DNA from 4 places in the Streptomyces sp. NPDC004732 genome. Region 3 is predicted to be linked to each of the others. Evidence: riboswitches for the same ligand, from Rfam matches in the RefSeq annotation. Region 3 holds a riboswitch; each other region holds the start of a gene.

Region 1 (3,861 bases), on a different contig from region 3:
GGCCTGGTCACCGTCCGCAACCAGGGCTATTTGCTGGCCACGCGCGCCGGCGCCGACCGCACCTACCGGCTGTCCCGGGTGCTGGGTGCCGAGGCGCTCGGTGAACCCGCGCAGCGACCGGCCGCGGTCGACCTGGACCGGGCCTGGCAGGAGCGCAACACACGGTTCCGGAACGGCGGCGGCGACCAAGTCACCGTGCGGGTACGGGTGGACCCGGCGGGACGGAAGGACCTGGTGGGCACCGCGCTGGCGGTCTTCGACGAAGGAGACGAAGAAGCCGAGGCACATAGGGGAGCCGAAGCAGACAGGGGAGCCGACGCGGACGGCTGGTTGCGGCTGAGCGTGGTCTTCCAGGATGCCCGGCACGCCACCTGGGCCCTCTGGCAGCTCTCCACGCTCGCGGAAGTCCTGGCCCCGCAGTGGCTGCGCACCTCCCTGCACGACCGCGCCGCCGAGATCGCCGCACTCTATGGACCGAGCTGAACCGGCACGGGATCGTGCTGGCCCAGGAGGCCGCCAGGACGCAGAAGCACGACTCCATCGGGACCGAGCACCTCCTGCGCAGTCTCGGCTTCACGTCCGCCGAGTTGTACGAGACGGTCACGACGGCGATCACCGAACGGCTCACCGCAGACGACGAGCAGTAAACGGCGAGCAGTAAACGACGAGCAGTGGTCGACGGGTGTGATCAAGTAGGGCGCACAGGCCGTCTGAGTACTCGTACTCATGATCCGCACCCCACCGCTCGCGCAAGCTGGACGCACAGGTCGATGAGAGGAAAGAACTGTGCTCAGCAGCATCCGAGTTCGCCCGGCGTCCCGCGTCTCCGGTGGCCGGTCGGCGCGATCCCTCGTGGGGCTCGCGCTGGCGGGAGCGGCGGCGGCCGCGGCGCTGACCGGCTGTTCCATGGAGGACGCGACCTGCGGTGGCGGCGAGTATCCCGTTCTGCGGGTGGGCAGCAGCGGGTCCGCATGCCAGCCCGACGGGGAAGAGCCGCCGAAGGGCTATGCCCGCTACCCGGAGGGGAAGGTCCCCGAGCACGTCGGGGACAAGTGGGACACGTACTGGAGCGATCACACGCTCGACGAGAACGGGAAGATCATCAAGCTGAAGGGCGGTCAGTGAGCGTCGCGCAGGCCGCCTTCGCGACGAAACCGCCGCCGTCGCCGAAAGGTGGGGGTGGACTTACTAGGACGTCCAACTATATCTTCGTGACCATAGCCCGCGGTGCAGGGAAGCCGGTGTGAATCCGGCGCGGTCCCGCCACTGTGACCGGGGAGTGCGTTCTCGCCGAGCGATACGCCACTGACGGAGAAGTTCCGTCGGGAAGGCGGGAGAGCGCGCGCTGATCCGGGAGTCAGGATACCGGCCGTGGGGTGTTCCGTGTTGTCCACGAGGATGGAGCAGACACGCATGGCACCGGTCCGTACCCACGACCCAGGTGAACCGGCGAAGCGAGCGACGGCCCCGGCCGGCGCTCGACTCCACGACGGCTCTTAGGCCTTCGCGTCCCACGACAGAACCGCCCGCCCACCTCACCCGGTGGCGCCGTCGGCCTGCCGTGCCATCCCCGGACTCACCTGACGAGAGCAGGCTCTCATGGTCCGTGAACTGACACATTTCATCGGCGGCAAGCACGTCCCCGGGACGTCGGGGCTCTTCGCCGACGTGTACGACCCCAACTCCGGCTCCGTACAAGCCCAGGTGCCGCTCGCCGGGCGGGCGGAAACGACCGCGGCGATCGCCGATGCCGAGTCCGCCCAGCGCGAATGGGGCGAGTGGAATCCGCAGCGGCGCGCCCGCGTGATGCTGCGGTTCCTGCAACTCGTCGAAGGGGAGCGGGAGTCGCTGGCCCGGACGCTCTCCGGCGAGCACGGGAAGACCGTCGCCGACGCCCACGGCGACCTGCAACGCGGTCTTGAGGTGGTGGAGTTCGCCGCGGGCATCCCGCACCTGCAGAAGGGGGAGTTCACCGACAACGCAGGCACCGGCATCGACGTGCACTCCCTGCGGGTACCGCTCGGCGTCACCGCGGGCATCACCCCGTTCAACTTCCCCGCGATGATCCCGCTGTGGAAGGCGGCCCCTGCGCTGGCCTGCGGCAACTCCTTCATCCTCAAGCCGTCCGAACGCGCGCCCTCCGTGCCGCTCCGGCTCGCCGAGCTGTTCCTGGAGGCGGGCCTGCCGCCCGGTGTCCTGAACGTCGTCAACGGCGGCAAGGAGGCGGTGGACACCCTCCTGGAGGACTCGCGCGTCCAGGCGCTCGGCTTCGTCGGGTCCACCCAGATCGCCGCGCACATCTACGCCACCGCCGCCGCGCACGGCAAGCGCGCCCAGTGCTTCGGCGGCGCCAAGAACCACATGATTGTGATGCCGGACGCCGACCTCGACCAGGCCGTGGACGCCCTCATCGGCGCCGGGTACGGCTCGGCGGGGGAGCGCTGCATGGCCATCGCGGTCGCCGTCCCCGTCGGCGAGGAGACCGCCGACGCGCTTGTCACCCGGCTCAAGGAACGCGTCGCCGAGCTGCGCATCGGACGGTCCGACGACCCGGAGGCCGACTTCGGGCCGCTGGTGAGCCGGGACGCCCTCGACCGGGTCCGCCGCTACGTGGACATCGGCGTCAACGAAGGCGCCGAACTCGTCGTGGACGGACGCGACTTCACCCTGCCCGGACACGAGAACGGCTTCTTCGCCGGAGCCACCCTCTTCGACCGCGTCTCGCCGCGCATGCGGATCTACCGCGAGGAGATCTTCGGCCCGGTGCTGTGCGTGGCCCGCGCCGCGGACTACGAGGCAGCCCTGCGCCTGCCCAGCGAACACCCCTACGGCAACGGCGTCGCGATCTTCACCAGGGACGGCGACACCGCCCGCGACTTCACCCGCCGCGTCGGCGCGGGCATGGTCGGCGTCAACGTGCCGATCCCCGTCCCGGTGGCGTACCACACCTTCGGCGGCTGGAAGCGGTCCGGCTTCGGCGACCTGAACCAGCACGGCCCCGACGCCGTCCGCTTCTACACCCGCACCAAGACCGTCACCTCGCGCTGGCCCTCCGGAGCCAGGGAAGGCGCGAACTTCACCATCCCGACGATGGGATGACGGCGATGACCACGATGGCCACGGCCCTCACCAAGGACCAGCTCGCACTGGCCGAGGTGACGCTCGACTTCGCCGAGGAACACCTCGCACCGCACGCCGTCGCATGGGACCGCGACAAGCACTTCCCCGTGGACGTGCTCCGCAAGGCCGCCGAACTGGGCCTCGGCGGTGTCTACGTACGCGAGGAGCACGGCGGTTCGGGCCTGAGTCGCACCGACGGGACCCTCGTCTTCGAGGCCCTCGCCACCGGCTGCCCCTCCATCGCCGGATACCTCTCCATCCACAACATGGTCGCCTGGATGATCGACCGGTACGGCGACGAGCACCAGCGCGCCCGCTGGCTGCCGGACCTGTGCAGCGCCGCGTCACTGGGCAGCTACTGCCTCACCGAGCCGGGCGCAGGATCGGACGCCGCGGCCCTGACGACCCGCGCCGAACGCGACGGTGACGCGTACGTCCTGACCGGCGTCAAGCAGTTCATCTCCGGAGCGGGCACCTCGAACGTGTACGTCGTCATGGCGCGCACCGGCGAGGAAGGGCCCGGCGGCATCTCCGCGTTCGTCGTCGAACGGGACGACTCCGGCCTCACCTTCGGCCCCGACGAACGGAAGATGGGCTGGAACGCCCAGCCCACCCGCCAAGTGCTCCTCGACGGCGTGCGCATACCGGCCGACCGCCGCCTCGGGGACGAGGGAGCGGGCTTCCGCATCGCCATGACCGGCCTCAACGGCGGACGGCTCGGCATCGCGGCCTGCTCCCTGG
Region 2 (3,861 bases), on a different contig from region 3:
TCCTCACCGGCGAGGAGCAGGTCGAGGGGGCGGGCCATGGACATCAGGAGGGCCGTGCCGAGGACCAGGGTGACGCAGGGCAGGGCGAGCATGTCCCAGCGGGCACTGCCGAGGCCGCCGAGCGTCCAGTACAGGACCTCCTTGAGGTGGTCCGCGCTGTCGGCGGTGACCAGGATGAGGCTGGTCAGCGCGGTCAGGATGTACGAGACGGCGACGCCCGCGAGGATCAGCCTGCCGGTGGCGAAGCCGCCGCCTCCGCTGCGGGCCAGGGCGTAGACGAGGACCAGTGAGATCAGGGCGCCCGCGAAGGAGGCGGCCGGGATGGTGACGCTGGTCGACAGGGCGGCGCCGAGGCCGAAGACGGAGCCGAGCACGATCGCGCTGACCGCGCCGACGGAGGCGCCCGAGGAGACGCCGAGCAGGAAGGGGTCGGCGAGGGGGTTGCGGACGAGGGCCTGGAGGACGGTGCCGATGACGGCGAGTCCTGCGCCGACGGTGGCGCCGAGGATGACTCTCGGGAGTCGCACGTCCAGGACGATGGTGCGGAACGGGGAGGGGTCCGCCCTTCCCGTCAGGATCTCGACGACCTGGGCCGTCGGGATCCTGACGGAGCCCAGGGCGAGCCCGGCGAGCGTCGCGGCGGCGAGGGCGACGGTGAGCACCGTCAGGACGGCGAGGCGCCGCCCCCCTGAGCTCCGCCGATCGCCCTTCGGGCTCGTCCTCAAACGCCGGACGGGCTGGATCTCCCGCACTCTCTGCGCGCTCACAGCTGCGCCGCCAGCTTCCTCACCGCCTCGGGTGCTCGTACTCCGGTGACCATGTCCGAGAGCGGCAGCACCGCGAAGCTCTTGTTCTTGACGGCGGGGACGTCCTGGAGGGCCGGGTCGTCGAGGAGGCGCTTCTTCTTCTGGGCGACGGTCGTGGCGCCGTAGTCGAGGATCAGGATCGTCTCGGGCCTGTTCTTCACGACGGACTCCCAGGACGCGTCGCTGAAGGACTTGTCCACGTCGGCGAAGACGTTGCGGCCGCCCGCCCGCTTGATGATGTCGTTGCCGATGCCGCGGCCGCCCGCGGTGAACGCGGTCTTGTCGCCGCTGTCGTAGACGAAGACGGAGCGGGGCTTCTTGCCCTTCGACTTCTCGGCGGTGGCGGCGAGTTCGCGCTGTGCGCCGCTCACCCACTTGTCCGCGCGGGCCCGCACCCCGAAGGTGGAGCCGACCTCGCGGACCTCGCGGTAGACGTCATCCATGGAGACGGGCCGCTTCGCGCAGCCCTCGACGTTGAGGCGGCTCTCGATGCCGGACTTGGCGAGCGCGGAGCGGCTGCGGCCGTCGCCCGCGAGGAAGGCGCTCGCGTATCCGCCGTACACGTAGTCGGGGTTGGCGGCGAGCAGCTTCTCGTAGGAGGGGTACTCCTTGGCGACGACGGGGATGGAGTCGTACGCCTTCTCATACTGCGGCAGGACCTTGTCGTCGAGGTACGCCGTGCCCGCGAGGTGGTCCTTGAGGCCGAGTTCCAGCATCACTTCGGTGGCGTGCTGGTTCATGGTGACGGCGCGCTTCGGGGGTGCGTCGTACGTCGTCTTCACACCGCAGTTGGTGACGGTGTACGGAAATCCGGCGGCCTTGGCCGCGGTCTTCCCGTCACCGCCCGCATCGCCCGAGTCAGACGAGGAGCACGCGGCGAGCGGGACGAGCAGTGCGGCCGCGGCGAGCGCGCGTATGCCGGTGTGGCGGGACATGGCTGAACTGCCTCCTCCAGGGGATTTCCGCGTCCCCTGCGTTGCATGGAGGAGGACGGCAGGTCAGTTCCTGACTCCCCCGCCCCGGCTTCGGAGTGGGGTCACAGTGGCGGGACCGTGCCGGTTTCGCACCGGCTTCCTGGCTCCTGCCGCCCTCTTGAGTAAAGCTCAGTATGCCTCGACGACCTTTACTTCTTCCTCGGCGACCTCGCCGTCCACGATCCGGTAGGAGCGGAACTGGAAGGGGCCCGCGTCGTCGGTGTCCGCCGTGGAGACCAGGACGTAGTGCGCGCCGGGCTCGTTGGCGTAGGTGATGTCGGTGCGCGAGGGGTACGCCTCGGTGGCGGTGTGCGAGTGGTAGACGATCACCGGCTCCTCGTCGCGGTCGTCCATCTCGCGGTAGAGCTTGAGCAGGTCACCCGAGTCGAACTCGTAGAACGTGGGCGAGCGGGCGGCGTTCAGCATCGGGATGAACCGCTCGGGACGTCCGGTGCCCTCCGGGCCCGCGACCACGCCGCACGCCTCGTCGGGGTGGTCCTGGCGCGCGTGCGCGACGATCTGGTCGTGGAGGGCCTGGGTGATGGTCAGCATGGCAGCCAGGATAAGCAGAGGGGCCCGCGCGTACCGAAGTGTGGTACGCGCGGGCCCGAATGCTGGACAGTGGCCTTGGGGAGCCTCAGTCCTTGGAGAGGGAGTCGTCCGAGGAGACCCCGCCGGAGACGCCGATCTTGCGCTTGTCGAAGGCCGCGGCCTCCGGGTTGCGGCTCTTGAGGATCAGGTAGGAGACCGTCAGGATCGCGGCCCAGACCGGAGCGGCGTACAGCGAGATCCGCGCGTCCTTGTCGACGCCCATCATCACGATGACCATGCCGATGAAGAGCAGGGCGAACCAGCTGGTGTACGGGGCGCCCGGGGCCCGGAAGGTGGACTGCGGCAGCTCGCCGCGGTCGGCCTTGCGGCGGTAGCGGATCTGGCAGGCCAGGATCATGATCCAGGCCCACATGCCGGAGATGGTCGCGAAGGAGACGACGTAGTTGAACGCCTCGCCCGGCCACTGGTAGTTGATCCAGACGCCGACCAGCATGAACGCGGCGGAGGCCGTGGTGCCGATCAGCGGCAGGCCGTTCTTCGTGAGCTTGGTGAAGAACTTGGGGCCCTGGCCGTTCATCGCCAGGTCGCGCAGCATGCGTCCGGTGGAGTACATGCCGGAGTTGCAGGAGGAGAGCGCGGCGGTGAGGACCACGAAGTTCACGATCGCGGCGCCGACGCCGAGACCCATCTCCTCGAAGGCCGCGACGAACGGCGAGACGCCGGGCTTGAAGGAGGTCCACGGGACGACCGACAGGATCATGATGAGCGCGCCGACGTAGAAGACGGCGATGCGCCACGGCACGGTGTTGATGGCCTTGGGCAGGACGGTCTTCGGGTCCTTGGACTCGCCCGCGGTGACGCCGACCAGCTCGACGGCGAGGAAGGCGAACATCACGATCTGCAGGGTCATCAGCGTGGAGCCGATGCCGTTGGGGAAGAAACCGCCCTGGTTCCACAGGTGGGCCACGGTGGCGGTGTCACCGGCGTCGGAGAAGCCGATGGTGAGGATGCCGACGCAGATCAGGATCATGCCGATGATGGCGGTGACCTTGACCATCGAGAACCAGAACTCGAGCTCACCGAAGAGCTTCACGGAGATGAGGTTCGCGCCGTACAGGATGACGGTGAAGACCAGCGCGTAGGCCCATTGCGGGAATGAGTCGTGGGTCCAGTACTGCATGTACTGGGCGGCCGCGGTCACTTCGGTGATGCCGGTGACGACCCAGAAGAGCCAGTACGTCCAGCCGGTCACGAATCCGAAGAACGGGCCCATGAACTCGCGTGCGTACTCCGAGAAGGAGCCGGACACGGGCCGGTACATGAGGAGCTCGCCGAGCGCCCGCATGATGAAGAAGATGACGAGGCCCGCGATGGCGTACGCCAGGATGAGGCTCGGTCCGGCCTTGTGGATGGCCTTGCCCGCGCCGAGGAACAGGCCGGTGCCGATGGCACCGCCGATCGCGATCATCTGGATCTGCCGGGCTCCGAGCCCGCGCTGGTATCCCTCGCCCTCGCCGGACGAGCCGTGC
Region 3 (3,861 bases):
CAGCACGCCGTACGTGCGCCGCCCGGTGAGGTCGAGCAGCATGTCGAGGCCGGGTTCGAGGAGGGAGACGTCGCCGCGGAACTTGTTGACCAGGTATCCGGCGACCAGCTCCTGGTCCTCGGCGCTGAGCAGCGCCGTCGTCCCGAAGAACGACGCGAACACCCCGCCCCTGTCGATGTCCCCGACCACCAGGACGGGAAAGCGGGCGGCGCGCGCTATGCCCATGTTCACGATGTCGGTGCGCCGCAGGTTGATCTCGGCGGGGCTGCCTGCGCCCTCGCAGATCACGGCGTCGTAGGTGGACCGGAGCTCCTCCAGGCAACCCACGACGGTGTCGAGCAGCGCCGCCTGGCGCCCCCCGTGGTAGCCGCGCGCGCTCATCTCGCCGACCGGTTTGCCCATCAGGACGACCTGGCTGGAGCGGTCGCCGCCCGGCTTGAGCAGCACGGGGTTCATCAGCGCGGTCGGCTCGACGCGGGCGGCCTGCGCCTGCATGGCCTGCGCCCGCCCGATCTCGGCGCCTTCGCGGGTGACGAAGGAGTTGAGGGACATGTTCTGCGCCTTGAAGGGCGCGACGGAGACACCCTTGCGGGTCAGCCACCGGCAGATGCCCGCGGTGACGACGCTCTTCCCGGCGTCCGAGGTGGTTCCGGCGACGAGCAGTCCACCGCTCACGAGGCTCTCCCTGGCTTACTGGATCTGCTGGACCTGCCGGACGTCAGCCGGGCGGCGGCCGCGACGCCGAGGGCCAGCAGGCCCACGCGCCGGGAGAGCTTCACCGCCCGCTCGATGTCCGCCACGCGCACGTCGTGCCCGTCCGCGTTGAGCACGGGCCGGTGCTCGACCCGTCCCGCGTACGAGAGGGTCCCCCCGAGGCGTACGCCCAAAGCCCCCGCGAAGGCGGCCTCGACGGGCCCCGCGTTGGGACTCGGGTGTTTCGCGGCATCGGAACGCCATGCCCGCACCGCCCCCGAGGGCGAGTCCCCAGCGAGCACGGCCAGCGCGGCGGTGAGCCGCGCGCCGGGCCAGCCGAAGACGTCGTCGAGCCGCGCCGAGGCCCATCCGTAGCGCCGGTAGCGCGCGGACTTGTGCCCGACCATCGCGTCGAGGGTGTTCACGGCACGGAAGGCGACGAGTCCCGGCACCCCGCCGACGGCGCCCCACACGAGCGCTCCCACCACGGCGTCTGAGGTGTTCTCCGCGACGGACTCCACGACGGCCCGCGCGATGCCGTCGGCGTCCAGCGCCTGCGGGTCCCGCCCGCACAGATGGGGCAGCCGCTCCCTGGCGACCTCGATGTCACCGGCCTCCAGCGCCCCGCCGACGGCCCGCGCCTCGCGTCCGAGCGAGGTCCCGCCGAGCACGGCCCAGGTCGCGGCGGCGGTCAGCGCCACGGATCCGGCACGCTTCGCGCTTGAGCGGCGTACGAGAGCGGAAGTGAGCGCGGCGGCACCCGCCGCGCCCCCGGCGCAGACCAGGGTGTGCAGCGCGCCCCACCCGCGGTGGTCCCGCCACAGCACCCGCTCGACGGCGCCCGCCGCCCGCCCGAACGCGGCGACCGGGTGGCCCCTGCGGGGATCGCCGAGCAGCAGGTCACCGAGGAATCCGGCGGCGGCGCCGTACGCGAAGTCGCGATCGGCACTCATGGGCTCAGCCCGCCGTCGCGCTGAGGAGAGGACTCGTACTCAGGGAGGGAACCGGCACCGGGCGGCCGCGCATGGCGATATGTCCTCACTCAGGGTGTCCGCGCCCTGGTTCGACGTGATCGGTGGCGAGAGTTCCTGGCTCACGGGGAGGGTTCTCCCCGGTGACAGTGGCGGGACCGCGCCGGATTCGCACCGGCTTCCTCTTCTGCCGCCGTAGTTGGCCCCGGCAGTCCACCACGGTCCCCGAACGCCCGTCAACTCGCCGTTGACCTGCGGCGGGAGAGTGTGTTGGGGCCCACACGGGGGTCCCGACACACGAGTGGGGCGCGGAGCGTTTCGTACGCTCCGCGCCCCATCCGGGAACGCCGTTGCCGACCGGGGGTCGGCTGCCGTCAGGCGACGATCAGATAGATCCCGTACGCCACGGCCGCCGCGCACAGCGCGAAGCAGGCGTACGCGCCGGTGCGCGCCATCGTCGCCGGGCGCCCCCCAGCCGTAGCGGTGGCCGCCTTGTCCTGCTGGGAGAGGCCGACGATGCCGAGCGTGAACAGGCCCACCAGGGCCACCGTCACCGCGAGGCTGACTCCGAAGACGGAGCCGAGAGCTGCCCAGTCGATGCTCATGCTGATCTGTCCTTACACCGTCGCGGGCCGGGCGGGGTCCGCCATGGCGCCGGTCGTGGTTGTGGTCGGGGCCGTGACTCCGGCCTTGACGGACTCGTCCGCGACGGTCGAGGCGGCCAGGGTGCCCGTGGGGGGCGGCGTGACGGCGGCGATCGCAGTGGTCACGACGCCCGCGGGCTCGGCGCCCGTGGTCTCGTCGGCCGGGCGGATCTCGTCGTCGGTGACGTTGGTGTGGTCGATGGCGTTGCGCCGCGAGAGCACCCAGATCACGGCCGAGCCGCCGACGAGCAGCGCGGCGGTGACCGCGATGCCCCAGGGGCCTTGCTTGGTGAGGAACTCGGCGCCCGCGCCGACCAGACCGGCGGCCGGCAGGGTCAGGCCCCACGCGACGAACATCCGGGTCGCGGTCGACCAGCGGACGACGCCGCCCTTGCGGCCGAGGCCCGCGCCCATCACGGCGCCGGAGCAGACCTGGGTGGTGGAGAGCGAGAAGCCGATGTGCGAGGAGGCGAGGATCGCCGTCGCGGCGCTGGTCTGGGCGGCGAAGCCCTGCTGCGGCGCGAGGTCGGTCAGGCCCTTGCCCATCGTGCGGATGATGCGCCAGCCGCCGAGGTAGGTACCGAGCGCGATGGCGATACCGGCCGAGACGATGACCCACATCGGGGGGTTGGCACCGGGGTTCAGGACGCCGCCCGTGATGAGGGCGAGCGTGATGATGCCCATGGTCTTCTGCGCGTCGTTCGTGCCGTGCGCCAGCGAGACGAGACCGGCGGAGGCGATCTGACCCGCGCGGTAGCCCTTGGCGGTGGACTTCTGGTCCGTGTTGCGGCCGATGCGGTACGTCAGGCGCGTGGCCAGCGTCGCGGCGATGCCCGCCACGAGCGGGGCCGCGACGGCCGGGATCAGGATCTTGGTGACGACGGTGCCGCCGTTGATCGACGACCAGCCCATCGACATGACCGCGGCGCCGATGAGGCCGCCGAAGAGCGCGTGGGAGGAACTGGAGGGCAGGCCCACCAGCCAGGTCAGGAGATTCCAGAGAATCGCGCCGACGAGCGCGGCAAAGATGACCTCTGTCTTGAGGCCGTCCTCATTGACGATGCCGCCGGAGATCGTCTTGGCGACTTCCACCGAGAGGAAGGCACCGACGAGGTTCAGCACGGCGGACATGGCCACCGCCGTCTTGGGCTTCAGAGCGCCGGTCGAGATGGTCGTCGCCATCGCGTTGGCAGTGTCGTGGAAACCGTTCGTGAAATCGAACACGAGAGCGGTAACGATCACGATCCCGAGGAGAAGCGTGATGTGTTCCATTTACCCAGGCTTCTGTTGGACGTCAGTGGCATGTTGAACGTAGGCAATCCGGGTGAACGGAAAGTGAACTTGGCCGGGCGGTGCGGTGACCCGAAGTGGAGGCTCATCACTTCGTATGTTCCCGGTGTCCGACAGCGATCGTACGGAGCGACGGCGGGGGGCCCGCAAACTGGGCGGAGTGTCGGGCTCCGCCATCCGGCGGCCACCCCGCGGCCACGCCCCTTCGAACAGCCCACCGCCGCCGTCGAAGAGATACTGATCACCCTGCGTGCCGCACCCCC
Region 4 (3,861 bases), on a different contig from region 3:
CCTCAGGCAGGGACGAAGACGTCCTCGTGGGCCCCGTCGAGGATGAATCCGTTGTCGAAGCGGACCCGCACGCTCACGCGCGGCCCCCGTTCCTGGAAGGCGGTCCACGCGGGTTCCAGGGAGCCGACCTTCTCTTCGAGCTGCCTCCTGCTCTCCGTGGGCATCTCGCGCCCGAAGGAGTCGAGCAGCGACTTGAGCCGCTCGTACTCGCGCACGTCGTCGCTCTCGTCCTGGTGGCCGACCACCTGCTCGACGGTCCCGCCGGTGCCCGCCGCCAGGGACAGGAACCCGACGACGACGCCCGCCACCTCGGCCGAATCGCTCAGCCGGGTGTCCTCCGCAAGGACCACCCGCTGGCCTTCCTTCAGAGTCATCTGCTCCCCATCTCCCCTGCGTCCGCGCGGTGCAGGAACGCCTCGACGAGGCGGTCGGTGAAAGCCTGGTCGACGGGTTCCGCCGTCACCAGGACACGGTGGTAGACCGGCCCCACGAGCTGGTCGATCTCCGCAGCCATGTCGAGCCCGGCGGCGAGCTGGCCGCGTTCCACCGCGCGTTCCAGCGGGAGCCGGTCGCGTCGGCGCTGTTCGTCGAGGTACCCGGACCGCAGGGCGGCGGCGAACGCGGGATCGTGCTGGGCGTGCCCGATGAGGGCCTTGAAGACGGCGCCCGCGTCGGACCGGGTGAGGAACAGGGCCAGTTGGCGCAGGTGGGCGCGGAGGTCCGGGGCCAGGTCGCCGTGGTCCGGCGGGACCAGGGCCTCGGCCGCGTCCTGGAGGAAGGCGTCCAGGAGGACGTCGGTCTTGGTCTTCCACCAGCGGTAGACGGTCTGCTTGGCGACACCCGCCCGGGCGGCGATGCCCTCGATGGTGACGCCGGTGAAGCCCTTCTCGACCAAGAGGTCGTCGGCCGCCTCAAGCACTGCCTGCCGGGCCTGTTCGCTGCGGCCGTGCCTGTTGCCGTGGTGGCGTGCCGCCGGTTCCGGCCCGGCCGCCGCGGCGGCCGTACTTCCTCGTCCCATGTCTGCCTCCTGGGGTCAGAGTAGGCCAGAACCTCTAGGCGCTACGCAACGGTGCGTCTAGCCTAGGCTCCATGACACCCACCAACACCCTCGAAGATCCCCGCGTCGTCTCCGCCCTCGACCGGATGTTCCGGCACGCCGAGCGGGACGAGGAGACCAGCAGGCGGATCCGGGCGGCGTGGCCCCAGGGTTCCGCGCCCCTCGGCCCGCAGGAGCAGGCCGACGCCAAGGCGGAGGTGTACATGCCGATTTCCGCTCAGGGCGGCCGCCTCCTCTACAACCTGATCAGGGCCACCCGTCCCGCCACCGTCGTCGAGTTCGGCACGTCCTTCGGCATCTCGACGCTCCATCTCGCCGCAGCGGTGCGCGACAACGGGACGGGGCGGGTGATCAGTACGGAACTGAGTGCCGCCAAGGCCGCGGCCGCCCGCCGGACGTTCACCGAGACGGGCCTCGACGACCTGATCACCGTCCTCGAAGGGGACGCCCGCGAGACCCTCGCCGCAGTCGACGGCTCCGCGGACTTCGTCCTCCTCGACGGCTGGAAGGACCTGTGCCTGCCCGTCCTGCGACTCCTCGAACCACGCCTCGCGCCCGGCACCCTCGTCATCGCCGACGACGTCGACCTGGCGGACCTCGCGCCCTACCTCGACTACGTCCGCGACTCCCGGAACGGCTACCAGAGCGTCACATTCCCCGTGGAGGACGGGATGGAGATCAGCTGCCGCCTCTAGGGGCGGGGCGGGCCCAGAGCCGTGGGCCCAAAGTCACTGCCTCAGGGCCGAACGTCACCCAAGATGTTGTGCCCGGCATGTCGCCCATGACACCAGATGTAGTGTTTCGGCAGTCGGTTCGGCGGGCGCTCACGGGCGTCCGCCGAGGCAACTGGGAACCCGGTGCGATTCCGGGGCTGCCCCGCAACGGTGAGCGGCCGCACAGCGGCCCGAGCCCGATACCTGCCGACCGCCCCCGCGCACATCGGCGCGGCGGGACTCCTTTCCGTACTGCCTCGTGGGAGGGCCGACGTGACGCAGATCGACGCCGTGGACTCGGTGACCGAATATCTCGACCGCAGCGACTGGCGGGTGAACGCCAACGCGAACCAGGGCTATTCGCTGGGCGGACTGATCCTCAACACCGCAGGGAAGGTCGTCGCCAACTACTGGCTCGACCAGGTGTATCCCGAGGCGGTGGGCCGCGCGCACCGGGAGGGCGACCTCCACATCCACGACCTGGACATGCTGTCCGGCTACTGCGCGGGCTGGTCGCTGCGCACCCTGCTGACCGAGGGCTTCAACGGAGTGCCGGGGCGGGTCGACTCCGCGCCGCCCCGGCACTTCTCCTCCGCCGTCGGCCAGATCGTCAACTTCCTCGGCACCCTGCAGAACGAATGGGCGGGCGCCCAGGCGTTCAGCTCCTTCGACACCTACATGGCCCCTTTCGTACGCCAGGACTCCCTGTCGTACGCGGAGGTCCACCAACACGTGCAGGAGCTGGTGCACAACCTCAACGTCCCGTCCCGCTGGGGCACCCAGACGCCGTTCACCAACCTCACCTTCGACTGGACGTGCCCGCCGGACCTGCGGGACCAGGTGCCGGTCATCGGCGGGCGGGAGGCGGACTTCACGTACGGGGAGCTCCAGGCCGAGATGGACCTGATCAACCGCGCGTACATCGACGTGATGACGGCCGGGGACGCGACGGGGCGGGTGTTCACCTTCCCCATCCCCACCTACAACATCACCGCCGACTTCCCCTGGGAGAGCGAGAACGCCGAGCGGCTGTTCGCCATGACCGCGAAGTACGGGCTGCCGTACTTCCAGAACTTCATCAACTCCGATCTCGCACCGCACCAGATCCGCTCGATGTGCTGCCGCCTCCAGCTGGACCTCACCGAACTGCTCAAGCGCGGCAACGGATTGTTCGGCAGCGCCGAGCAGACCGGCTCGCTGGGCGTCGTCACCCTCAACTGCGCCCGGCTCGGCCACCTGCACGCCGACGACGAGCGCGGCCTCTTCCGCGCCCTCGACCGGCTGCTCGGGCTCGCCAGGGACAGCCTGGAGATCAAGCGCGTCACCGTCCAGGACCTGATCGACGGCGGCCTCTACCCGTACACCAAGCGCTACCTCGGAACCCTGCGCAACCACTTCTCGACGATCGGCGTGAACGGGATCAACGAAATGATCCGGAACTTCACGCATGACGCCCACGACATCACCACCCCCGAAGGGCACGCCCTCGCCGTCCGGCTGCTCACGCACGTACGGGAGCGGATGGTGGAGTTCCAGGAGCGGACGGGCCACCTCTACAACCTGGAGGCCACCCCGGCCGAGGGAACGACCTACCGGTTCGCCAAGGAGGACAGGCGCCGCTTCCCTGGCATCCTGCAGGCCGGCACGGACGACCGGCCCTACTACACCAACTCCTCGCAGCTGCCCGTCGGATGGACCGACGACCCGTTCCTGGCCCTGGAGATGCAGGACGAACTGCAGACCAAGTACACCGGCGGCACCGTCCTGCACCTCTACATGCCCGAGCGGATCTCCGATGCCGAGGCCTGCCGCAAGCTCGTGCGGCGCTCCCTGGAACGCTTCTCCCTGCCCTATCTGACCGTGACCCCGACCTTCTCGATCTGTCCGCGGCACGGCTATCTGGCGGGCGAGCACACCACCTGCCCGACGTGCGAGGGCGCCTGCGAGGTGTGGACGCGGGTCATGGGCTACCACCGGCCCGTGTCCTCCTTCAACATCGGCAAGAAGGGCGAGCACGCCGAACGTGTGCCCTTCCGGGAAGCGGTCGCGTGATACGGATCGGTGGGTGGGTGCCCCTGTCGAGCTGCGACT

The links. A riboswitch is a leader RNA that binds a small molecule or an ion and turns the genes downstream of it on or off. The one in region 3 is predicted to bind cobalamin.
Region 1: another riboswitch for cobalamin. It lies ahead of ABZV77_RS13655 (CoA-acylating methylmalonate-semialdehyde dehydrogenase); the one in region 3 lies ahead of ABZV77_RS32080 (cobalamin biosynthesis protein).
Region 2: another riboswitch for cobalamin. It lies ahead of ABZV77_RS33305 (ABC transporter substrate-binding protein); the one in region 3 lies ahead of ABZV77_RS32080 (cobalamin biosynthesis protein).
Region 4: another riboswitch for cobalamin. It lies ahead of ABZV77_RS15085 (ribonucleoside triphosphate reductase); the one in region 3 lies ahead of ABZV77_RS32080 (cobalamin biosynthesis protein).

Annotation. Positions count from the first base shown of each region.
Region 1 is NZ_JBEXJR010000004.1:307,075-310,935, forward strand. Features, by position in the region: gene ABZV77_RS13640 (WYL domain-containing protein) at 1-483, shown strand, start outside; gene ABZV77_RS13645 (Clp protease N-terminal domain-containing protein) at 498-647, shown strand; gene ABZV77_RS13650 (hypothetical protein) at 853-1,125, shown strand; cobalamin riboswitch at 1,202-1,389, shown strand; gene ABZV77_RS13655 (CoA-acylating methylmalonate-semialdehyde dehydrogenase) at 1,600-3,099, shown strand; gene ABZV77_RS13660 (acyl-CoA dehydrogenase family protein) at 3,105-3,861, shown strand, end outside.
Region 2 is NZ_JBEXJR010000012.1:240,971-244,831, forward strand. Features, by position in the region: gene ABZV77_RS33300 (iron ABC transporter permease) at 1-725, opposite strand, end outside; gene ABZV77_RS33305 (ABC transporter substrate-binding protein) at 764-1,741, opposite strand; cobalamin riboswitch at 1,785-1,913, opposite strand; gene ABZV77_RS33310 (M67 family metallopeptidase) at 1,910-2,332, opposite strand; gene ABZV77_RS33315 (amino acid permease) at 2,418-3,861, opposite strand, start outside.
Region 3 is NZ_JBEXJR010000011.1:340,268-344,128, forward strand. Features, by position in the region: gene ABZV77_RS32075 (cobyric acid synthase) at 1-675, opposite strand, end outside; gene ABZV77_RS32080 (cobalamin biosynthesis protein) at 672-1,646, opposite strand; cobalamin riboswitch at 1,756-1,889, opposite strand; gene ABZV77_RS32085 (hypothetical protein) at 2,039-2,269, opposite strand; gene ABZV77_RS32090 (inorganic phosphate transporter) at 2,282-3,580, opposite strand.
Region 4 is NZ_JBEXJR010000004.1:613,543-617,403, forward strand. Features, by position in the region: gene ABZV77_RS15070 (hypothetical protein) at 3-374, opposite strand; gene ABZV77_RS15075 (TetR/AcrR family transcriptional regulator) at 371-1,018, opposite strand; gene ABZV77_RS15080 (class I SAM-dependent methyltransferase) at 1,090-1,752, shown strand; cobalamin riboswitch at 1,850-1,997, shown strand; gene ABZV77_RS15085 (ribonucleoside triphosphate reductase) at 2,044-3,822, shown strand; gene ABZV77_RS15090 (anaerobic ribonucleoside-triphosphate reductase activating protein) at 3,840-3,861, shown strand, end outside.